Regions from separate parts of the Leisingera sp. S232 genome, predicted to be linked through region 2. Evidence: riboswitches for the same ligand, from Rfam matches in the RefSeq annotation. Region 2 holds a riboswitch; the other holds the start of a gene.

Region 1 (12,117 bases), on a different contig from region 2:
GGCAAACCCGCCATTGATGATCCGGCAGTTTTCAAGCTTCAGCATGCCAGCGCCCTCCGCGGTCCAATATCCAGAACGCCCCCATTGAAAGCACAAGAAGCAGCAGTGCCGCCCCGGCCGCCGCCTCCATCCGGTAGGCCCCCATCAGCCGGTAGATCTGCAAGGGCAATGTTGCGAAATCCGGGTCGGCAAACAGCGCGACCACCCCCAGGTCCCCCATCGAAAGCGCCGCCGCCAGCCCGGCCGCAAAGCCTGTCTGCGCCCGCATCCTAGGCAGGTAGACATGCCGCACAAAGGCCCAGCCCTGCATATCGAGCGACAGCGACAGGCGACCATACCGCCCCAGCACCTCGCGCGCGCGGGGCACCAGAATGCGCATGGCAAAGGGCAGCGCCATCACCGCATTGACCAGCGCCGTCACCGGCAGCGCCAAAGCAAAGGGATCAGCAATCGGATGGATCAGGATGAACAACCCGGTACCGATCACCAGCGGCGAGGCCGCAAGGCCCAGGATGCCTGCCAGTTCCGTCATGCCATCGCGGCCCGCAGCAACTGCTGCCGCCATCGGCAGGGCCAGCGCCAGCAGAATCACCGTGCTGAACCCTGAAACCAGAATGGAGTTTCCAGCCGCTTGCCAGACCGTGCCCTTCAGCGCTGCCAATCCCGGCAACCCTGCCAGAACAATGGCGGTCAGCGGCAGCAGCAGGAAAGCGGCGGACAGGAAGATCCAAAACATGTCCAGCCCGCGCGAAAAACGGCTGTGCCCGTCCCAGCGCCGCACCGCCCGGTCTAGCCCGGCACCGAAACCTTCGCCTGCAGACACCCGCAGCGCCACCAGTGCCGCCGCCCCCGTCAGACCCAGTTGTAGCCCTGACAGCAGCGCCGCACGGCCCAGGTCGAAATCAAAGCGAAACGCCTGATAGATGGCAAGTTCAATGGTGGTGGCCCGCGGTCCTCCGCCCAGGGTCAGCGCCACGGCAAAGCTAGAGAGGCAAATGGCAAAGACTACAGCCAGCGCACCCGGCGCAGCCCGCCGTAGCATCGGCGCTTCCAGCAGCTGCCACATTGCCAGCGGCCCGGCATTCAGCTGTGCCGCCAGGCGAAAGCGTTCGGCAGGAATTTCCTGCCAGCCCTGCAGGATCAGCCGGGTCGCCAGCGGCAGGTTGAAGAACACATGTGCCAGGACCACCCCATGCAGCCCGTAAATCTGCACCGGCTCCAGCCCGAACAGCCCCAGCAGACTGCTAAGCCAGCCGGCCCGGCCAAAAACCGCCAGCAGGCCCAGAATGGCAACAATGACAGGAAGAATGAAGGGCGCTCCCAAAAGCGCGATCAGCAAACGCCGTCCCGGGAACCGCCGCCGCGCCAGCGCGCGGGCGACGGGGATCGCGAGGCCAACGCTCAGGAGCGCAGACAGGCTTGCCTGGGTCAGTGTGAAACGCAGCGCAGCCCAGTCGCTGACGCCAAACCCGGTGCCGGCCTCAGCCCGGGCAGCAACAGCCGCAAGGGTTCCAAGGATCAACGCAGCCACAACAAGGGCCGCGCCGATCCCGGGAAATGCGCTTACTGGCTGAGCGCGTCCAGCCATTCGCCCAGTGCCGCATCACGGACGTCTGCTGCCTCAGTTTCGCTCAGCAGCAGCGATTTGCCGGGCTGAACCAATGTCTCAAACCCCTCCGGCAGGCCCGTCGCCGGGATCACCGCCGGATACATCCAGTTGGTGGTCGGGATAATCGACTGGAACGCATCCGACACCATGAAGGCCAGGAACTGGTCGGCCAGTTCAGACTGATCGCTGTTTGCCAGTTTACCGGCCACTTCCACCTGCATGTAATGACCCTCATCAAAAGCCGCCGCCGCCTTGGAGCCATCTTCCTCGGCAATCAAGTGATACGCAGGTGAAGTGGTATAGGAGAGCACCATGTCGGCCTCGCCTTCCAGGAACATGCCATAGGCTTCGGACCAGCCTTTTGTCACGGTGACAACGTTGTCAGAAAGACCCTTCCAGACGGCCGGCGCCTCGTCACCATAGGCCGCCTTGACCCACAAGAGCAGGCCCAGACCCGGGGTCGAGGAGCGCGGGTCCTGAATGACGATTTTGGTGTCGCTGTCCGCCAGCGTCTTGAAATCCGTGGGCACTGTGGCATCGGCGTTGTGGACAAAGGCGAAATAGCCCCAGTCGTAGGGCACAAAGGTTGCGTCGGTCCATTCCACCGGCAACGCATAGTCGGCACTGACCGAATGATCGGCAAACAGGCCGGTTTCCTTGGCCGCTGCGGTCAGGTTGGTGTCCAGCCCCAGAACCACATCGGCGTCCGAGCGTTCGCCCTCCAGCTTGATGCGCGCCAGCAGTGCCGCGCCATCGCCTGCGCCAACCAGCTTCAGGTCGCAGCCGCAGACCTCTTCAAAGGCTTTTTCCACTGCCGGGCCGGGCCCCCAGTCGGAAACAAAGCTGTCATAAGTATAAACGGTCAGTTCGGGCGTTTCGGCAAAAGCCGCCGAAGCGCCAAGCAGTCCCGCTGCAAATGCAAGATGTTTCATGCCATCCTCCTTTGCGGCTTTGGGCAAGGGTGGAGGACGTCCAGTACCTTCCCTCCGCCGGTGTGATCCGGTTCAGGTTCAACGGGTGTCATCTCAGCGCTTGTGCGCACCCCGAGGTGGCGCGGACCTTAGGCCCGGACTGCGGCAAAGACAAGCCAAAGCCCGCCAGGACCTACGCTTCAGGCAAACAGGATCGCTGCTTGCGCCGATCCTGTGTTCTTCTGGCTTGAAATATCCCGGGGGAGCCGCCAAAGGCGGCGGGGGCAGCGCCCCCTGTTCCTTTGCTGCACAGGAATCTGCTTGAGGCACAGGCCCCTGCCCGCTAAGCACGTCCCGCAAAGGAGACCGCGCCTCATGTCGATGAACAGCTTTGGACACCTCTTCCGCGTCACCACCTGGGGCGAAAGCCACGGGCCCGCGCTTGGCGCCACTGTTGATGGCTGCCCGCCGAATGTGCCGCTGGAGCCGGAAATGCTGCAGCAGTGGCTCGACAAGCGCCGCCCCGGCCAGAACAAGAACACCACCCAGCGCAATGAGCCGGACGCGGTGAAGATCCTGTCTGGCGTGTTTGACGGCATGTCCACCGGCACTCCGATCCAGCTGATGATCGAGAACACCGATCAGCGCTCCAAGGATTACGGCGAGATTTCCCAGACCTTCCGTCCGGGCCACGCCGACATCACCTATTTCCAGAAATACGGCAACCGCGACTACCGCGGCGGCGGCCGCTCCTCGGCCCGCGAGACTGCCGCGCGAGTTGCCGCGGGCGGTGTTGCACGTGAAGCAATCAAGGCGTTGGTGCCGGGATTGCAGATCAAGGGCTACATGACCCAAATGGGTGAGCTGGAGATTGACCGCAGCCGCTTTGACTGGGAGGCGATCGAACAGAATGATTTCTGGATTCCCGACGCAGGTGCCGTGCAGGATTGGGAAGACTATCTGCAGGGCCTGCGCAAGGCGCATGATTCTGTTGGCGCCGTGGTTGAGGTTGTGGCCCGGGGTGTCCCCGCAGGCATCGGCGCGCCGGTTTACAGCAAGCTGGACACTGATCTGGCCGCCGCGATGATGTCGATCAACGCCGTCAAAGGCGTTGAGATCGGCGAAGGCATGAATGCTGCACGCCTCAAAGGCTCGGAAAACGCCGATGAAATTTTCATGGGTGAAAACGGGCCTGAGTACTCCTCCAACCACGCCGGCGGCATTCTCGGCGGCATTTCCACCGGTCAGGATGTGGTGGTGCGCTTTGCGGTGAAGCCGACGTCTTCGATCCTCACCCCGCGCCAGTCGATCCGCAAGGACGGCTCTGCCACGGAAGTCATCACCAAGGGCCGCCACGACCCCTGTGTCGGCATCCGCGCGGTGCCGGTGGCTGAGGCGATGATGGCCTGCGTGATCCTGGACCACCTGCTGCTGCACCGTGGCCAGATTGGTGAGAATCAGGGCCATATCGGCGCATAATCCGGCTCTAACACTGGTAAAACCGGGCAAACCGCTGTGTTTGCCCGGTTAAAAACGCGCGCTTAACCGTGGTCCCCTGCGCATTGGCTGTGGTCACCCAGTGCCGTCAGCACCTTGCAGCAGCCGCCGTTGCCGCCGTCGCACAGGGTGCTGATCCGCTCCAGCTCAGACGCCAGCTGCTCCAGCTTGCGGATCCTTTCCCGGACATTGGCCAGCTGGCTGCGGGCAATGCGGTCGGCCTCGGCGCAGTCATCGCCCAGATGGCCGTCGAGCCCCATCAGCGATTTGATATCCTCCAGCGAGAACCCCAGATCGCGGGCATGTTTGATAAAACCCAGCGCGTCCATGCCATCCTGGCCGTAGCGGCGCTGATTGCCGGCATTGCGACCCGGCTGTGGCAAGAGGCCGATTTCCTCATAGTAGCGGATGGTGGGCACTTTCACACCGGTGGTTTTGGACAGCTGACCGATGGAGAACATGGCACAAACCTCTTGAAGCTCTAGTGACTAGAGCAGCTACATTGATCTCGAATCAGGAATGAGGACAAGCACAATGGCAGGCTGCTGCAATCACAATGCCCGGTTTGACGGGGTCTCGGCAGACTACAAACGCAGGCTTTGGCTGGTGATTGCTATCAATGCCGGCATGTTCGCGGTGGAAATGGGGGCTGGCCAGATGTCCGGCAGCCAGGCGCTGAAGGCGGACGCGCTGGATTTTCTGGGGGATGCGCTGACCTATGGCATTTCCTTGGCAGTGATCGGGGCCAGCTTGCGTACAAGGGCGCTGGCGGCACTGAGCAAGGGCATCAGCCTGCTGCTGATGGGCATGTGGGTGTTTGGCTCCACCATTTATCAGGTGTTTTACGTTGGTGTGCCGCAGGCGCAGATCATGGGCGTGATCGGCTTTATGGCGCTGGCGGCGAATCTGATCTCTGTCCTGCTGCTGGCGCGCTACAAGGACGGCGACGCCAATGTGCGCTCGGTCTGGCTGTGCTCGCGCAATGACGCCATTGGCAATGTTGCGGTGATGATCGCGGCATTTGGCGTCTGGGGCACTGCCACCGGCTGGCCGGACCTGATTGTGGCCGGGATCATGGGTGGGCTGTTCCTGAGCTCCGCCTTTCAGATCCTGCTGCAGGCAATACGGGAATGGCGCGAGGAAGGGGCGCATGCTGCAACACACCAGCACTAGGGCAGTGACCGTCCGCAGGTGGAAGCGAAGCGCCCGCCGTTTTGCCGGAGGCAAACCACTGGTTTGACAGGGGCGGACGGGCGCTGCCCGGACTGTTGGCCCGAGCGAGTGTTGTTAGCTGAACAGCTCTGCGAATTCCTCGCGCAGGGCTTTCTTCTGCACCTTGCCCATGGTGTTGCGGGGCAGGGTGTCCAGCAGGATGACCTGCTTGGGCTGCTTGAACCTGGCCAGCTGCCCCGCCAGTGCGGCCTTGACTGTTTCGGCGCTGGTGTCCTTGCCGGTCGGCACCACCACCGCCACCACGGCTTCGCCGAAATCTGGATGCGGCACGCCGATCACGGCGCTTTCCAGCACGCCGGGCAGGTCATCGATCAGGCTCTCAACCTCTTTGGGATAGACATTGAAACCGCCGGTGATGATCAGATCCTTCTCGCGCCCGACGATGGTGACATAGCCGTCCGCATCGATCCGGGCCAGGTCGCCGGTGATGAACCAGCCATCCGGCCGCAGTTCTTCTGCTGTCTTTTCCGGCATCTGCCAGTAGCCCTGGAACACATTGGCTCCGCGCACCTCCAGCACGCCGGTCTCTCCCGGTGCAACTTCAGCGCCGCCCTGCATCACCCGCGCCTCGACGCCGGGCAGCGGGAAGCCAACGGTGCCGGCGCGGCGTTCACCCTCATAGGGGTTCGAGGTGCTCATATTGGTTTCGGTCATCCCATAGCGCTCTAGGATACGGTGGCCGGTGCGCGCCTCCCATTGCGCATGGGTCTCTACCAGCAATGGCGCCGAGCCGGAAATGAACAGGCGCATGTTCGCAGTGCGTTCGCGGGTCAACCGTTCATCCGCCAGCAGCCGGGTGTAGAAGGTCGGCACCCCCATCAACGCGGTCGCCGAAGGCATCGCCTGCAAGATCGCGTCCGCGTCAAAGCCTGGCAGGAACACCACCTGGGCGCCTGCAAACAGCGCCACATTGGTTGCCACAAACAGACCGTGGGTGTGGAAGATCGGCAGCGCGTGGATTAGCACATCCTCAGCCGTAAAGCGCCAGTATTCCCGCAGCATCAGCGAGTTGGAGGCCAGGTTTTCGTGGCTGAGCATCGCCCCTTTGGACCGGCCAGTGGTGCCTGAGGTGTAAAGGATCGCGGCCAGATCATCCGCTGCGCGGGCAACGGGGGCAAACCCGGATTGGCAATCTGCCAGATCCCGCAGGGAACCGTGCCCTGCAGCATCCAGTGTCAGCACTTTTGCGGTGCCGGCAACGGCGCGGATCTGTTCCTGGCGAGCCGGGTCGCATACCACAACACCAGGAGAAGCATCGCCGATAAAATAGGCTACTTCCGGCCCGGTGTAGGCCGTGTTCAGAGGCAGGAAGATGCCGCCAGCCATCACCGTGCCCAGGTATAGTTCAATCGCCTGAAGGGTCTTTTGAACCTGCACCGCCACCCGGTCGCCCGGCTGCACGCCCTGAGCCGCCAAGGCTGCCGCCATCCGCTCTGCGCCGGCAAACAAGGCACCAAAGGTTACCGTGCTGTCATCCGGCAGACGGGCAAAAACACTGTCCTCGCGCTCCAGGGACGATTCGCGCAGCTGGCGGATCAGGTGATTGGCGTCATACATCGGCAGCTCCCTCATTCAGCGGCGCTATTTGCGCCCTTGTAACGGGTGAAATCAAGCCATTGATCTTTGCGGCGCAGGAGCGCAGGTTCGCGCCATGGCAAAATCCTTAACATCGCATCGGCCTGTATTGGCAATTCTGCTGAAAGTGACCGCTATTGCGCTGTTCACTGCATTGTCAGGCATCATCAAGGCCACTTCGGAGACCGTGCCGGCGGGCGAAGCGGTGTTTTTCCGGTCCTTTTTTGCCATTCCGGTGATCGTCATCTGGCTGTCGATACGCGGCGAACTGCGGCATGGGCTGATCACCAAAAAGCCAATGTTTCACGTGTGGCGCGGGCTGGTCGGTACCTCGGCGATGGGGATGACCTTTATGGGGCTGGCGCTGCTGCCGCTGCCGGAAGTAACGGCCATTGGCTATGCCACACCGATCTTCACCCTGATCCTGGCAGCGCTGTTTCTGGGCGAGACGATCCGGCTGGTGCGGATCAGCGCCGTGGCCATCGGCCTGTTGGGCGTGCTGATCATGATCTGGCCGCGCTTAGGCGGCGATCTGGAGGACGGGGCCATGCTGGGGGTGCTGCTGGTGGTCGGCGCCACAGTGGCGCGCGGTTTTGTGTAGATCCATATCCGCCGCATGGTGCAGTCGGAACATACCGCGGCCATTGTGTTTTATTTCTCGCTGACGGCCTCGGGCCTGGCGCTGCTGACCGCGCCTTTCGGCTGGGTGATGCCGGATGCACGCACCGCTGCGCTCTTGGTCGGCGCCGGTCTGGTCGGCGGGGTGGCACAGATCCTGGTCACCTCCTCTTACCGCTTCGCCCCGGCCTCGATGCTGGCGCCTTATGATTACGCCTCGATGATCTTTGCCATAGTGATCGGCTATGTCTGGTTCGAAGAATGGCCGACGCTGGTGATGCTGGCCGGGGCTGCGCTGGTGATTGCCGGTAATGTTCTGGTGATCTGGCGCGAACACCGGCTGGGCCTGCAGCGTGGCAAAGCTAAGCCGATGATTGATCCCAAAGGTGGATAGAAGGCTCTAGCAAGGGGATTTTGGCTGAAACCGGCAAGCGCGGCGTGCCTGCATTTGGCAAAACTTGTGGCGGTGAACGGTCAGGGCATAGGCCAGTTGCCCTGTGTTTTCCGGGCTCCCGGCCGCTGCTGACCTTTTGGAGAGCGCCCCGGCTGGGACAGGGGCAGGGGGAGAATATCGCTGTGCAGACCCAACATGGCGCATATGGTACCGGCTTTGCATCCTGCGTCCATTGCGCTGGACGAATTGCAAGCAGACTTGAACGCTTGCGCGCCTCAGCGGGTCAGCCCCGGCGCATCCGCTTCGACAACCCCGATCTGATAGCTCAGAAAGGCCCTTTCACGGATTTCTTTCAAAGCCTGATACTCCGCGCTTTGAAAGACCTTGTCCACGGCCGCGCGATTTGGATAGCGGACGATTGTCGCCATTTCCGGCAGTTTTTCACCGACAATCGTGTCCGATATTTCATACCCTTGGAGAATTTCTGCTCCCGCCTCTTCCAGCAGCGGCTTGGTGGTGCCCAAATACATGCTGAGCGCCTCCAGATCGTCCGGATTGATCGTTGTCAGTGCAAAAACGATGACAGCCATATTTTCTCTCGCCTTACTCCCGTCTTCCTCTTCTGCAACCTGCCGCCGGTTTCTGGTGTTCAGTTGGCGCGGTTCACTCGATGTGCACCGGGCCGCTCAATCGTTTTGGGGCAACCTGTTAACTTTCACTATGCGCACAGCCGCGAAGCAATAAAACAGATTTAACGTCGGTAGCCTTTGCGCAATCGGTCAGGCCCCTATTCTTTGGGATAGGTCGGCTATTCTTTACGGACCAAAAAACCCCCGCACGCGGGCGGGGGTTCGGAAACTCTTGGTTCTTGCAACTGCGTGTGGTCAGGCGCGCACCAGTGCCTCGTAGTCTTCGGCGATCTCCCGGGTCAGGGCGCCAACTTCAAACATATAGTCGCCGATCTGCCCGACTGGGGTGACCTCGGCCGCGGTGCCGGTCAGCCAGCATTGCTCGAACTCCGCCATCTCTTCCGGCTTGATACGGCGCTCGTGCACGGTGATGCCCTTGTCCTTGAGCATCTGAATGACGGTCTGGCGGGTGATGCCGTTCAGAAAGCAATCTGCCAGCGGGGTGTGCACCTCGCCGTCCTTCACAAAAAACACATTGGCGCCGGTTGCCTCTGCCACATAGCCGCGCCAGTCCATGAACAGTGCGTCCGAACAACCCTTGGCTTCTGCCTTGTGCTTGGAGATGGTGCAGATCATGTAAAGGCCGGCCGCCTTGGCGTGGACCGGGATGGTTTCCGGGCTCGGGCGTTTCCATTCCGCGATGTCGAGCTTGGCGCCCTTCATCTTGGCGTCGCCGTAATAGGCGCCCCAGCCCCAGACCGCGATCGCCATACGCACCGGGTTCTTGGCCGAAGCCACGCCCATATCCTCACCCGAGCCGCGCCAGACCAGCGCCCGCACATAGGCGTCCTGCAGGCCAGAGGCCTTCAAGGTTTCTTCCTTGGCCGCCTCGATCTGATCGACGGTATAGGGCATCGGCATATCCAGCGCCTCGGCGGATGCGATCAGACGCTCGGAATGCTCGCGGCTTTTGAAGATCTTGCCGTTATAGGCGCGTTCGCCCTCGAACACGGAGGAGGCGTAATGCATCGCATGGGTCAGGATATGCACCTTGGCATCCCGCCAGTCGACCAGTTCGCCGTCCATCCAGATCACACCGTCACGGTCATCATAGCCTGCCATACCGCACCCTCCTAAACTAAGCGGAATTTCATTTGTTGCGCATATTGCGGCCGTTCCGGACACAATCTTGCGTCAAAGCTGCGATTCGATACATCTTCCCCCTTGGAATGTCAACAAGGCTGACATAAACTGCCCGGCAAGACAGACGAGGGGGCACAAATGCCGGAAGGCCGGACAGGGCAGGGGTATGGCGGCGAAAGCCTGCTGTTTCTGACAGATGAGCAGTTGCGCCAGGGGATCGAGGCAATGTTCTTTGCCTACCGCGGATTTACCGCCGACCCGGACCGGATCCTGGCCGAACTGGCCTATGGCCGGGCGCATCATCGGGCGATCCATTTCATCAACCGCTCGCCGGGCACCACGGTGAACAATCTTCTTAGCATTCTGGGCGTGACCAAACAGTCGCTGAACCGGGTGCTGCGCACGCTGATTGGCGACGGCTTGGTGATCAGCAAAGTGGGTGAGCTGGACAAGCGCGAGCGCCACCTCTTTCTCACGGAACAGGGCCAGGCGCTGGAGGCAACGCTTTCGGATGCTCAGCGCGCCCGGATGCGGGCCGCCTACAAGGATGCCGGTCCCGAGGCGGTACAGGGTTTCAAAACAGTGCTTGAGGCGATGATGGATGCGGATATGCGCCGCGCCTACGCCAAGCTGCGGGACTAGGCCGACATGAGCACACATGACGCCCATCTGCTGATCGTGGATGACGACGAGCGCATTCGCGGCCTGTTGAAGAAATTCCTGATGCGCTCCGGTTTCCTGGTGACGGCGGCGCGGGATGCGGCCCATGCCCGCAGAGTGCTGGCCGGTCTGGATTTCGATCTGATCATTATGGATGTGATGATGCCCGGTGAGGACGGCGTTTCGCTGACCCGGTCCTTGCGCGAAACCATGACCACCCCAATCCTGCTGCTGACCGCCAAAGGCGAGACCGAAGACCGGATTTCGGGCCTGGAGGCCGGCGCTGACGATTACCTGCCGAAACCTTTCGAACCCAAGGAGCTTTTGCTGCGGGTCAATGCCATCCTGCGCCGGATGCCTGACACCACTGCTCAGGACAGCGCCCCCAAGGTGCTGCATCTGGGCGCCATCCGTTATGACATTGAGCGTGGCGAGATGTGGCAGGGGGATGAGCTGATCCGGCTCACCGGCACCGAAAGCCAGCTGATGAAGATCTTCGCAGGCTGCCCCGGCGAGCCGGTTTCCCGCAGCAAGCTGGTTGAGGATCTGGGTCGCGACCGCGGTCAGGCGCAAGAGCGCGCTGTGGACGTGCAGATCACCCGCCTGCGCCGCAAGATCGAACCCAACCCGAAACAGCCGCAGTACCTGCAAACTGTGCGCGGCGCCGGCTATATGCTGACCCCGGACTGAATCGAGCCCAGCTGCTTCTTTCTGGTGATAAATACCCCGGGGTCCGGGGCCGCGCCCCGGGATTCCTCTTGCAGCCGCCGCCAACCCGCTCCTAGTGTCGCGCCAAGACCCGCCGCAGGAGGAAACCGCAGATGACCACCGCCCTGATCACCCATGCCGATTGCCTGCAGCATGTGACCCCCGATGGCCACCCTGAACAGGTCGCCCGACTGGAACACATCCTGCACGCGCTGGAGCCCTTGGACTTGCATCGTGTGACTGCCCCGATGGCTGCCGAAGACGACATCCTGCGCATTCACCCCGCCGGTTATCTCGCAGAGCTGCGCAAAGCCTCCCCGGCTGATGGCTGGGTGCAGATCGACGGGGATACGTTCTTGTCCCCCGGCTCGCTGGACGCAGCCTTTCGCGCGGCCGGCGCGGTGGTGCGCGGCGTCGACATGGTGCTGGGCGGCGAGGTGCAGAACGCCTTTGCCGCAGTGCGCCCGCCGGGGCATCACGCCGAAACAGACACCGCCATGGGCTTCTGCCTGTTCGGCAATGCAGCACTGGCGGCAAAACACGCGCTGGATCACCACGGGCTCAGCCGCGTCGCGGTGGTGGATTTCGACGTGCACCACGGCAACGGCACCCAGGATCTGTTGTGGGATGAACCGCGCGCGCTGGTCATCACCAGCCAGCAGATGCCGCTCTGGCCCGGCTCCGGCTGCCCGGATGAGGACGGCGCCCATAACAATATCCTGAACATGCCGCTGGCACCGGGATCGGGCCGAGCAGAGATGCAGGCGGCCTATGAGGGTCAGGCCTTCCCGCGCCTGCGCAGCTTCAAGCCCGAGCTGATCATCATCTCGGCAGGTTTCGATGCCCATCAGGACGATCCGCTTGCCAGCCTCAACTGGGCCACCGCCGATTTCGCCTGGATCACAGCCGAGCTGGGTAAACTCGCAAGTGAACTTTGCGGCGGCCGTATCGTCTCGACTTTGGAAGGCGGATATGATCTGAACGCGCTGGCCGCGGCAACCCGCGCGCATGTGGAAGAATTGATAAAGGCACCGGCATGACTGAGACCCCCGTAGACCAGATGAGCTTTGAACAGGCGATGCGTGAGCTGGAAGGCGTGGTGGACCAATTGGAGCGCGGCGACGTGGCGCTGGATGCCTC
Region 2 (12,117 bases):
AAAAATCATATCAATACTCCCTGTCATTGTTTTTGCGCCGCCCATTTTCCGGCTTTGGCGCGGCTTTGGAACCCGGCGGTTCATAGCACCTGCCCGACCTTATGGCCGTACTCGTTCTGGCAGACTCGTGCCCATGGGCCAAGTGTGGCCGGGGATAATGCAAGTACTGGAACATTTTGCGACGCTTTGTCGAGCAATAGCGGCGATGGAAGTGAATTTTTTTAATTGACGGTACAAATTCTTGTGCAAACGGACAAGTTTCAAAATCGCCCCCCGCCTGGCCAGCACTGGGTTCTGGGCCGCCATACCGCAGCCTTGCCCAAAGCTTCAAGCCTGCCGGTAAATGAAAAAGGCGTTCCCGCACTGCGGGAACGCCTGAAGGCGAAAATGAGTGAGAACCTGTGTCAGGAGCGCCCTTTGCCGGTGGCCTCTTCGACGACCGGCATCCATTTGGCCCGGTTCACTGCCAGCCAGCCGCGGGCGGCGCCCTGCGGGGATTCGCCCCTGGCATCCACAAGACCTATAAGGGGCTGCTGATCCCAGATGCTCAGCTGGAAATTCTCCAGGATTTCATAGGCCGCAGGCCAACGCGCAGCAAAATCTTTCCAGGCCGCTTTCTTCACTTCCCCGCGCGCAAAGTCGCAATCGCCAGTGGCGTTCGGGTTCGGCCCCCAGGCGGGGTCCGTGTAGCACGCCGGTTCCGGCTTGGGTAAGCGCACGAACTGCAGTGCATAAGAGGACATCGCCCAATGCGGTGCCCAGAATGTCGAGATGATCGGACGTTTTTCCCGATAAGCCTCCTGGAAGGCTTCGATCATTGCCGCCTCTGAGTCAGCCGCCACGACATCAAACGGCAGCCCAAGCGCCAGAATCCGATCGGCGCCAGGCGAGCCCCAGGATTCCGGGTAAGCCAAGTAGATACCGCGCTTCCCCTTGCCATCCTTGGAGAAAATGCCCGCGCAGTCACGCAGCGCCTCCCAATTGGGCAAGCCGGGGCACATCTGTGCAACATATGGCGGGAACACCACCCCATTGCGGGCATCAAGCCCCATGTCGCCGATTTCAACGACCCCGCCAGCCTCCAGCGCATCGAAGTAGGGCTTTGGGCGGCTGGTCGTCCAGACCTCCATGGCAGCATGCACATTGCCCTCGGCAATGTCCTCGAACATCTCGTTCGGGTCCGCCTTCACATACTCAACTGTGTAACCCGCCTCTTCCAGCATGCCGCCAGCAATGTAAGTTGACAGATGCTGCCCGGTCCAGTTGTTGAGTGACAGCCGGATTGGTGTTCCGACGTCGCCCATGTCGGCTGCCTGCACTGCCCCTGAAACAACCAGCGCGCCCAGCGCTGCTGCAAACGCTTTGAATGTCATGGCGTCACTCCCGTACTGCCAATATTCCCCATGCCGCGCAGTCGGCGCAGCTCTTCATCCGGGATATCAGGCGAGTGTTGACAAAGATTAACGCCACAGCGGGTGATGATGCATTACGAATAGAAAAAAACGTAAAACTCGCCTCAAAGGCGCATAACACATTCCCGGAATCTGAACGCCGAGTTCGGCTCAGCCTTCCTTGCGCGCCACCAACAGCACAGGATCATAAGTCAGCGGCAGCATCCCATTCCGGCCAAACCGGCTGCGATACTGCGTCTCAAATTCCTGAAGCCGACTGCGGTTCCAGGATTGACGGGACTGCCCATTCACACCTGTCAGGCGCAAATGTTTCAGCAACTCCACGGCACTGGTGAACTCAAGCACCACCGGTTCCTGAATGATTGCCATCAGGGTCAGACCGTCCGGCAGGAGCTGCGGCCACTCCGCCGCATCAAGATAGCTCGGAGCCGCCGCCTGCGACCCCAAGGCCGCAAGCTCGTGAAACTGGCTACGGCCAAAGCCCGAAACGGCCAGCCAGCCTCCGGGTTCCAGCTGCGCGGCCAGCCGTTCCATCAGCCCCGGCAGATCCTGGATCCACTGCACAGTTGAAGCTGACACAACCAGATCCAACTGTTGCGGCAGCGGCAAGGTCTCAACCGGGCCGGGCTTAAACCGGAATTTGACTGGAGCCCGGTCCAGGACGGGCCGCAAGGCAGCGGCAGCCTCGGGCACTAGGTCATTCAAGACAAGCTTGGAGACATTGAAGCTTTCCAGCAAACGATGTGTCAGATGCCCTGTCCCGCAGCCGAACTCAAACACCGACTGGAACCGGTCAGGCGCCCCCTGCTGCTGCAGCAACCGGACCAGCTGCGCGGCAATCCCCGCCTGTACAGAGGCGCTGCGGTGGTAGCTTGCCAGCCCGCGCCGGAAACTTTGGCAGATACGGTTCTGGTCGGCCTGAAAGTTAAAAGGGGCCATATCTTTCATCAGAACAGCTCCTCCCACCGGGCAAAACGGTCAAACGGCGCATGTGGCGCGTCCAGATGCGAAACATTCTGACCGGCCCAGGCACGCGCCAGATTGGCAGGCGGAAAAATCTTGTCACCTGAGCTGATCCAAACCCTGTCAAAACGCATCTGCGGCGCATCGGCACGACGCTCGACCGCCAGAAGTTCTGCGCGCCGGGCTTCCACATCCAGTGCCTCGGCGTCCTGCGGAGCGCCGAACACCCGGGCCAGAAACTGCTGGTAGTTTTCCAGACTCAGCGTTTCCACGGTGCGACGGAACACAGTCGGCGGAATACCCGCCCCCCGGTTCACTGGCTGCAGGCTGCCGTTCACAGCCACTTTCCGCCTGAATGGGTCAGGACGCCCCTGTTGCCAATGGGCATAAGAAGCAACACCAAAAGACCAGGCCAACAGGCTGATCTGCCCATAGCTGGACAAGTCCGGCAGATCAGCATCAAGGTCAGTGTATTCGCTGGCAAACAGAACATCCCGCGGGCCGTCCAGGTGCCAGAACACCTCTGGCCCCACAGCCCAGCCGCCAAAGACCACAATGGCTTCTGCCGCATTGTTCTGTTTGAGCCAGCGGAATTCCATCTTTACAGCTCCCGCGCCAGCCGCAGCATGCCTGCGGTGATCTTGCTCAGCTGATCCGCTGAGGTGATAAAGGGCGGCATGGTGTAGATGTTGGTGCCGAAGGGGCGCAGGAACACGCCCATTTCATGGGCGCGGGCGTGGGCTGCATCCGCTGAGACCCGGTGCTTCATTTCGATAACGCCAATGGCGCCCAGCACCCGTACATCCGCCACATTGGGCAAATCGCGCGCCAAAGCCAGCTCTGCCTGCATCTGCTCGTCAATGGCCGCCACCGTGCCGCGCCAGTCCTGTCCGGTCAACAGATCCAGCGAAGCCTTGGCCGCAGCACAGGCCAGCGGATTGGCCATATAGGTGGGGCCATGCATGAAGAGTCCGGGATTGCCGCCGCCAATGCCTTCGGCCACCCGGTCACTGGTCATGGTGCAAGCGAATGAGATATGGCCGCCAGTCAGCCCCTTGCCCAGGCAGATGATATCCGGTTCGACAGTGCAGAAATCGGTGGCAAACAGCTCACCCGTGCGGCCAAAGCCGGTCGCTATCTCGTCGAAGATCAGCAGGATGCCCAGCTCATCGCACAGCGCCCGCGCCTGGTTCAAATATTCCGGGTGATAGAAATACATGCCGCCGGTGCCCTGCACGACGGGTTCCAGGATAAAGGCAGCGATCTTTTGCGCATTGGCTTCCAGCACTGCGCGCAGCTCGCCCAGCCCGTTGCGAGCCGGATCATCCACCCAGTCCTCGTTGATGCGAACCGGCGGGCGGGAGACAAAATGCTGCACGCTCAGCGCGCCCTGAAACAGATGATGCATGCCGGTGTCCGGGTCGCAGACGCTCATCGCTTTCCAGGTGTCACCGTGATAGCCGGAGCGGATGGTGGCAAACTCCTTACGCTCTGGCTGACCGATAGCGTGCTGGTATTGCACTGCCATCTTCATTGCCACCTCGACGGAGACCGACCCGGAATCGCAATAAAAGATCCGGGTGAGGCTTTCGGGGGTGATCTCCAGCAGTTTTCGGCCCAGGTCGATGGCCGGGTCATGGGTCAGCCCGCCGAACATCACATGCGGCAGGGTATCCAGCTGGTCGTGAATAGCCTGGGTGATCGCCGGGTTTTTATGCCCATGCATCATGCACCACCAGGACGACATGGCGTCGATCAGCCGGGTGCCATCGTCCAGGGTGATATACATGCCCTCGCTTTCCTTCACCACGAATGTCGGACCGGGTTTGGTGACGTTCGTGTAAGGATGCCAGAGGTGCTGCTGGTCGAACTCCAGCTGGGTGAGGTCTGCAGCGCTCATGCCATCTCTCCTTGGGCCAGGGCCGCCTTGATCAGATCCACCCGGATGCTGGCCTGAAAGGCCACCGCCAGCGCGTCAGAGGTCAGCTCGCCCAGCACCGGCAACCGTCCCAGGTGCGCCGCCTGGCCGAACTGGCAGATAGTTTCCTCTACTGCCGGCTCTGCATCACCAATGAAGGCCACGCCGACCACCGGGCAGCCTGCATCGCGCAGGGCTTTCAGCGACAGCAGCGTGTGATTGATCGTGCCCAGCTGGGTGCGGGCGCAAAGGATCACCGGCGCACGCCAGCGGGCAAACAGATCAAGGTACAGAACCTCGCGATTCAGCGGCACCATCAACCCGCCTGCCCCTTCGGCCACCAGCACGCCGTCAACTTCGGGCAAAGCCAGCGTATCCGGGTCGATTTTCACCCCCTCGGCCTCGGCCGACAGATGCGGCGAGGCAGGCAGCTGCAGCAGGTACCCCTCCGGCAAGGCAGGGCGGCCCGACAAGCGGGCGACGATTTGGCTGTCGGTTTCCTCTTCCAGCCCGGATTGCACCGGCTTCCAATAGGTGGCGCCTAGGGCCTGCACCAGACCTGCGGAAAAGATGGTTTTGCCGATGCCGGTATCGGTTCCGGTCACGATCAGCGCGCTCATGCGGCGGCCTCCATTTCCCGGGCGAGGTCTTCAAACATCGCAGTGATGACCCCTGCCCCTGTATTCAACGTGATCGACAGCCGCAGCCGCGCTGTGCCGCGCGGCACAGTCGGCGGGCGGATGCCGCGGATATCATAGCCGCGGGCCTGCATTGCAGCGGCTAGTGCCATGGTGCGCTTGTCGTCGCCAATCACCACCGGCAAGATCTGGCTTTGGCCCCTCTCCAGCCCGCACAGGCGTTTGGCCTCGCCCTGGGCATGGGTGATCCCCTGCCAGGCCTGTTCGCGGCGGCCCGGATTCTGCTGCAGTTCCTGCAGGGCCGCCCGCACCAGTGCCGCATTCAGCGGCGACGGCGCGGTGGCAAAGATGAACCCGCGCGCCTTGTTGATCAGTGTTTCGATCAGCACGTTCTGGCCGCAGATCAGCGCACCCGACGCGCCCAGCGCCTTGCCACACGTATGCAGGCTCAGGACGTTAGGGTGGTGCGCAATGTCATGTGCCAACCCGCGCCCCAGATCGCCAAACACGCCAGAGGAATGCGCCTCGTCCGCTACCAGCACAGCACCTTCGGAATGTGCCAAGGACATCAACGCATCCAGCGGAGCAAGATCGCCGTCCATCGAATAGACCGCCTCAACCGCGATCCAGACCTGGCCGGTGCCACCAGCAGCGCGCCAGTCCGCCAGCACCCGTGCGGCGTCTTCGACATCGCCATGCGCAAAGCTGCGGGTCTCAGCCCGGCCCAGCCGCATCCCGTCGTGGGTGCTGGCATGGATCAAGGCGTCATACAGAACCAGGTCGCCCTGCTGCGGCAGCGTGGAAAAGATCGCCTGATTGGCAGTGAAACCACCGCCCATGAACAGCGCTGCCTCGGTGCCGAAGAACGCAGCCGCCTCGGCTTCGAGCCGCTGATGTTCGGCATCATTGCCGCGCAACAGGCGCGAACCGCCTGCCCCGACCGGCACCCCGCGCGCCAGCGCATCTGCGGCGGCGGTGCGCAGCACATCGCTGCCCGCCAGACCAAGATAGTCGTTAGAGGCAAAGTCGTGCCCGTCCCGCGGCATCAGCTGCCGGTAGCGCCCGCGCGTGCGCAGCGCTTCCAGCGATTTCTCATGCCTCGGGAAGGCGCCCGCCATCAGCGGCTGCCGTCACATCCCACCGCCATGGCGGTGATGCCCAGACGGTCGAACAGCTGCTGGTCCTTGTCCTCTTCGGGGTTGTCAGCAGTCAGCAGCGTGTCGCCCACAAAGATTGAGTTGGCCCCGGCAAAGAAGCACATCGCCTGCATTTCGTCCGACATATCGGTGCGGCCTGCAGACAGGCGCACATGCGATTTCGGCATCAGGATGCGGGCCAGCGCCACAGAGCGGACGAATTCGATCGGGTCCAGCTTCTCGACATTGGCAAGCGGCGTGTCGGCGATCGGGATCAGCATGTTCACCGGCACCGAGTCGGGATGCACTTCCAGCGTCGCCAGCGCCAACATCATGTCGATACGGTCCAGCTGCTGCTCGCCCATGCCGACGATACCGCCCGAGCAGACCTTGATGCCCGCTTCGCGCACCCGGTTCAGGGTGTCAATGCGGTCGGCAAAGGTGCGGGTGGTGATGATTTCCGAGTAGTAGCGCTCGGAGGTGTCGATGTTGTGGTTGTAGTAGTCCAGACCAGCGTCGCGCAGGCGGAACACCTGTTCCTCGTCCAGCATGCCCAGGGTCATGCAGGTTTCCATGCCCAGATCCTTGACGCCCTGCACCATAGCTTCGAGTGCAGCCATATCGCGGTCCTTGGGCGAGCGCCAGGCAGCCCCCATGCAATAGCGCGTTGCGCCGCCTTCCTTGGCTTTCCTGGCCTCGGCGATCACCCGCTGCACCTCGATCAGCTTGGAGGCCGACAGCTGCGCGCCGTTGCGCGCCGATTGCGAGCAATAGGCGCAATCCTCGGCACAGCCGCCTGTCTTGATGCTGAGCAGCTTGGATTTCTGCACCTGATTGGGGTCGAAATACTGCCGGTGCACAGTGTGCGCCTGAAACAGCAAGTCCATGAAGGGCTTGTTGTAAATCTCTTCCGCTTCCTCGCGGGTCCAGTCGGTGCGGATGGGTGCAGCGTCCAGCATGCTGTCTCCTGTTCTCGTATACCTGTTGGCCATGCGCGGATGGCGTTGGCGATTTTATAGATAATTTACCCCACGCCGATCAAGCGCCAAAGCTGCGCTGCAGCGATTTGCCCCGACCACCTGCCGGTAAATGTCTTATAATCTTGATTTTAAAATAAAAAAATAATCTACAAAGATTCCGGTTGACGGGAGGGCGGCACCTCCCCTAGCCCTATAGGCACGCAGGGGAGTCCCGCCAAGGGGACTGAGAGGCGTTTAGGTGCGGGGCAACCCAAGCCGGCGGCGCGACCCTTTGAACCTGACCCAGTTGATACTGGCGTAGGAAGCTAGGTGCGCATTGCCAAGGGGCCCGTACATCCCGCCGGCTGTGCGAAACTGAACAAGGGGCCTGGTACAGCCCCTGTTTCCCGAGCCAAACCTCATCTGGTGTCTTTTCTAAGTTTAGGCTTCGAGGAGCACCAAAATGAACGTCCCCAACCCCAAGATCACCACAGGCGGATTGCCTGCATCGCGTAAGATCTACGTGAGCGGTGAACGGTTTCCCGATATCCGCGTGCCGATGCGGGAAATCTCCACACACCCCACCGCAGGCGAGGCACCGCTGCCGGTCTATGACAGCTCTGGTCCCTACACCGACCCGGCGGTGCTGACCGACATCCGCCAGGGCTTGCCTGGCTTACGTCGCCAGTGGATTCTGGACCGCGGCGATGTTGAGGAATACGATGGCCGTGACGTGCAGCCCGAGGACAACGGCTTTGCCAGCGGCGCGCGTCTGGTGCCGGAATTCCCGGTAAAGCCGCGCCCGCTGCGTGCCAAGGATGGCAAGGCGGTGACCCAGCTGGCCTATGCCCGCGCAGGTATCGTGACACCGGAAATGGAGTTTATCGCGATCCGCGAAAACCAGCTGCGCGAAGCTGTGGCGCCCGCGCGCGACGGCCACGACTGGGGGGCCAATATCCCCGATTACGTCACCCCGGAATTCGTCCGGGATGAGATCGCCGCAGGCCGCGCCATCATTCCGAACAATATCAACCACCCGGAAAGCGAGCCGATGATCATCGGCCGCAATTTCCTGGTCAAGATCAACGCCAATATGGGCACTTCGGCTGTCACCTCCTCGATGGAAGAGGAAGTCGACAAGCTGGTCTGGTCGATCCGCTGGGGCGCCGACACGGTGATGGATCTGTCTACCGGCCGCAACATCCACAACACCCGCGAATGGATCGTGCGCAATTCGCCGGTGCCGATCGGCACCGTGCCGCTGTATCAGGCGCTGGAAAAGGTGAACGGCATCGCCGAGGACCTGACCTGGGAAGTGTTCCGCGACACGCTGATCGAGCAGGCGGAACAGGGCGTCGACTATTTCACCATCCATGCCGGTGTGCGCCTGCACATGGTGCCGATGACGGTGAAGCGGGTGACGGGCATCGTCTCGCGCGGCGGCTCGATCATTGCGCAGTGGTGCTTGCACCACCACAAGGAAAGCTTCCTCTACACGCATTTCGACGAGATCTGCGACATCTGCCGCAAGTATGACGTGGCCTTCTCCCTTGGCGACGGTTTGCGCCCGGGTTCGATTGCCGACGCCAATGACGAGGCACAGTTTGCTGAGCTGGAGACTTTGGGCGAGCTGACCAAAATCGCTTGGGCCAAGGACTGCCAGGTAATGATCGAAGGGCCGGGCCATGTCGCCATGCACAAGATCAAGGAGAACATGGACAAGCAGCTGGAGTGCTGCCACGAGGCGCCGTTTTACACTCTGGGGCCGCTGACCACCGATATCGCGCCGGGCTATGACCACATCACCTCTGGCATCGGGGCTGCGATGATCGGCTGGTTCGGCTGCGCCATGCTGTGCTACGTGACTCCCAAGGAGCATCTGGGCCTGCCTGACCGAGACGACGTGAAGGTGGGTGTGATCACCTACAAGATCGCGGCCCATGCAGCGGATCTGGCCAAGGGCCTGCCGGGCGCACAGCGGCGCGACGATGCGATCTCGCGGGCGCGGTTTGAATTCCGCTGGGAAGACCAGTTCAACCTGGCGCTGGATCCGGAAACCGCCCGCGACTACCACGACCAGACCCTGCCGAAAGAGGCGCATAAGGTGGCGCATTTCTGCTCCATGTGCGGGCCGAAGTTCTGCTCGATGCGGATTTCCCACGACATCCGCGCCGAGGCACAGAAAGAAGGCATGGAGGCGATGGCCGCCAAGTTCCGGGAAGGCGGCGAGCTGTACATGCCTGCCAAAAAAGTGGAACCAGCCGAGTGATCACCATCGCCGGCGCAGGCCTTGCCGGTCTCGCCTGCGCCTTCGAGTTGGCGCAGCGCGGGGCGGCGGTCACCGTCTATGAGCGGGGCGAGATCCCCGGAGACAGCAGTGTCGCGCGTTTTGCCGGCGGCATGCTGGCGCCATGGTGCGAACGCGAAAGCGCCGAAGAGCAAGTGATCACCCTCGGCAGCCGCGCCTCGGACTGGTGGTCCAAGATCACCCCGGTCCACAGGCGCGGCACGCTGGTGGTGGCGCCTGCCCGCGACCGGGCGGAGCTGACCCGTTTCGCCCGCCGCACATCCGGTCACCGCTGTGTGGACACTGCGGAGATTTCGACAATGGAACCGGCCCTGGCGGGGCGGTTTGCGCAAGGGTTGTTCTTTGCAGAGGAGGCACATCTGGATCCGCGCCGCGCATTGCGCGACCTCAGTGCCAAGGTTCAGGCGATGGGGGCACAGATCCGCTATGGCACCCCTGCCCCTATCCGCGTCACGCTGGACTGCACCGGCATGACGGCGCCCCTGCCCGGCCTGCGTCCGGTGCGCGGCGAAATGGCGGTCCTGCACTGCCCGGATGTGGACATCAGCCGCACGTTGCGGCTGCTGCACCCCCGGATGCCGCTCTATCTTGTGCCACGCGGCGACGGGCATTTCATGATCGGCGCCACCATGATCGAGAGCAGCTCGGACCGCCCAGTGACCCTGCGCTCGCTCAGCGAGCTGCTGAATGCGGCCTTCACCCTGCACCCCGCCTTTGCCGAGGCCAGCGTAGCGGAAACCGGTGCAGGTCTGCGCCCCGCATTTGCCGACAACCTGCCGCGGCTGACCGAACAGGACGGCACGCTTTACCTGAATGGCCTCTACCGGCACGGCTTCCTGCTGGCGCCCGCGATGGCGCAACAAGCCGCTGCCCGATTGATACCGGAGACAACAGATGAAGATCATCGTGAACGCCAAACCGCATGACATCGCAGGCAACACCCTGGAAGCCGCACTGCAGGAGCTGGGGTTTACCAGCCCAGCCGTTGCAACCGCATTGAACGGCGCCTTTGTGGCGCGGGCCAATCGCGGCGATGCGCAGCTGGCCGAAGGCGACCGGCTGGAAGTGCTTGCTCCGATGCAGGGAGGCTGAAATGCAGATTTACGGAACAGACATCACATCCCGGCTGTTGCTGGGCACGGCGCAGTACCCCTCCCCCGCCATTCTGGCCGAGGCGGTGCGAGCAAGCCGCACAGAGATCATCACCGTCTCCTTGCGCCGGGAAACCTCCGACGGCTCCGGCACCGGCTTTTGGGAGCACCTGCGGCAGACCGGCTGCCGCATCCTGCCCAATACCGCCGGCTGCCATTCGGTGCAGGAAGCCGTAACCACCGCCCGTATGGCGCGGGAGCTGTTTGATACGCCTTGGATCAAGCTGGAAGTTATCGGCCATTGCGACACGTTGCAGCCGGATGTGTTCGGGCTGGTAGAAGCCGCGCGCATCCTGTCCGCGGACGGTTTTCAGGTCTTCCCTTACACCACCGATGATCTGGTGGTGGGGGAGAAACTGCTGGAGGCAGGCTGTGAAGTGCTGATGCCCTGGGGCGCGCCGATCGGCTCTGGCCAGGGGCTGCGCACCCCGGATGCGCTGCAGACGATGCGGGCGCATTTCCCAGAGGTGCCGCTGATTGTGGACGCGGGCATCGGGCGACCATCGGATGCGGCACAGGCGATGGAGCTGGGCATGGATGCGGTACTGCTGAACACTGCCGTGGCCAAGGCCGGGGATCCGGCTGGAATGGCCCGAGCGATGGCGATGGCAATTGCGGCCGGACGGGCGGGATACAAGGCCGACCCGATGGAACGCCGCGATATGGCTGTGCCCTCGACACCTGTCCTTGGAATGGCGGAGTTCGCATGATGGAAAGGTTCTATCTGATTGTGGGCCACGTGGGACGGCTGGAGCTGCTGGTGCCCCAAGGCGCCAAGCTGGTGCAGTTGCGGATCAAGGACGAAGCGGATGCAGAAATCCGCCGCCAGATTGCCAGGGCACGGGATTTCTGCGCGGTATATGGCGCACAGCTGGTGGTGAATGATCATTGGCAGGCAGCGCTGGATCTGAACTGCAATTTTGTCCACCTTGGCCAGGAAGACATGGACACCGCCGACTTTGCCGCGTTGCGCCGAAAAGGGGTGCGTTTTGGCCTATCGACCCATGACGAGGCAGAACTGGACCGCGCCTTGTCCCTTGCGCCGGAATATGTGGCGCTGGGTCCGGTTTACCCAACGCTTTTGAAGAAGATGAAATGGGAGCCGCAAGGGCTGGAGCGGGTCACGCGCTGGAAGCAGATGGCCGGGAAGACACCGCTTGTCGCGATCGGAGGCCTGACGCCGGAGCGGCTGCCAGACGTGTTTGCGGCAGGCGCAGACAGCGCCGCAGTGGTCACCGACATCCAGCTGGCTGACGACCCGGAAGCCCGCACCCGAGACTGGGCTGAGGCCTGCCGCGTCAAGGAAGCTTCATGAAACGCTATGCGCGCCAAATGATCCTGCCTGAGGTGGGGGCAAGCGGGCAAAACCGGCTGGCGCGCGCCCATGTGCTGGTGGTAGGGGCTGGCGGCCTTGGCTGCCCGGTTTTGCAATACCTGGGCGGTGCCGGAGTGGGCCGGATCACCGTGGTGGACGGCGACACGGTGGAGGAGAGCAACCTGCACCGGCAGGTTCTCTATTCCATGGCAGACCTCGGCCTGCCCAAAGCAAAAGCAGCCCGGCAGCATTTGCGCGCCGCCAATCCTGACCTGCAAATCACAGCACTGGTTCAGCGTCTCGATGCCGCCAATGCA

What was found. A riboswitch is a leader RNA that binds a small molecule or an ion and turns the genes downstream of it on or off. The one in region 2 is predicted to bind thiamine pyrophosphate.
Region 1: it holds a riboswitch for thiamine pyrophosphate, as region 2 does, so the genes downstream of both, thiB (thiamine ABC transporter substrate binding subunit) here and thiC (phosphomethylpyrimidine synthase ThiC) in region 2, are expected to answer to the same signal.

Annotation. Positions count from the first base shown of each region.
Region 1 is NZ_JBNAFX010000002.1:164,323-176,439, forward strand. It holds gene ACP151_RS02315 (ATP-binding cassette domain-containing protein) at 1-45, opposite strand, end outside; gene ACP151_RS02320 (thiamine/thiamine pyrophosphate ABC transporter permease ThiP) at 32-1,588, opposite strand; gene thiB (thiamine ABC transporter substrate binding subunit) at 1,564-2,541, opposite strand; TPP riboswitch at 2,574-2,665, opposite strand; gene aroC (chorismate synthase) at 2,896-3,999, shown strand; gene ACP151_RS02335 (MerR family transcriptional regulator) at 4,062-4,478, opposite strand; gene ACP151_RS02340 (cation transporter) at 4,552-5,190, shown strand; gene ACP151_RS02345 (malonate--CoA ligase) at 5,305-6,807, opposite strand; partial or broken gene ACP151_RS02350 (DMT family transporter) at 6,902-7,837, shown strand; gene ACP151_RS02355 (DUF1330 domain-containing protein) at 8,113-8,427, opposite strand; gene ACP151_RS02360 (branched-chain amino acid aminotransferase) at 8,722-9,588, opposite strand; gene ACP151_RS02365 (MarR family winged helix-turn-helix transcriptional regulator) at 9,748-10,251, shown strand; gene ACP151_RS02370 (response regulator) at 10,258-10,959, shown strand; gene ACP151_RS02375 (histone deacetylase family protein) at 11,091-12,017, shown strand; gene ACP151_RS02380 (exodeoxyribonuclease VII small subunit) at 12,014-12,117, shown strand, end outside.
Region 2 is NZ_JBNAFX010000001.1:302,341-314,457, forward strand. It holds gene ACP151_RS01455 (ABC transporter substrate-binding protein) at 1-9, opposite strand, end outside; gene ACP151_RS01460 (ABC transporter substrate-binding protein) at 405-1,373, opposite strand; gene bioC (malonyl-ACP O-methyltransferase BioC) at 1,563-2,360, opposite strand; gene ACP151_RS01470 (pimeloyl-ACP methyl esterase BioG family protein) at 2,360-2,974, opposite strand; gene bioA (adenosylmethionine--8-amino-7-oxononanoate transaminase) at 2,977-4,275, opposite strand; gene bioD (dethiobiotin synthase) at 4,272-4,913, opposite strand; gene ACP151_RS01485 (8-amino-7-oxononanoate synthase) at 4,910-6,049, opposite strand; gene bioB (biotin synthase BioB) at 6,049-7,026, opposite strand; TPP riboswitch at 7,240-7,368, shown strand; gene thiC (phosphomethylpyrimidine synthase ThiC) at 7,490-9,295, shown strand; gene ACP151_RS01500 (FAD-dependent oxidoreductase) at 9,292-10,260, shown strand; gene thiS (sulfur carrier protein ThiS) at 10,229-10,426, shown strand; gene ACP151_RS01510 (thiazole synthase) at 10,428-11,195, shown strand; gene ACP151_RS01515 (thiamine phosphate synthase) at 11,195-11,800, shown strand; gene ACP151_RS01520 (ThiF family adenylyltransferase) at 11,797-12,117, shown strand, end outside.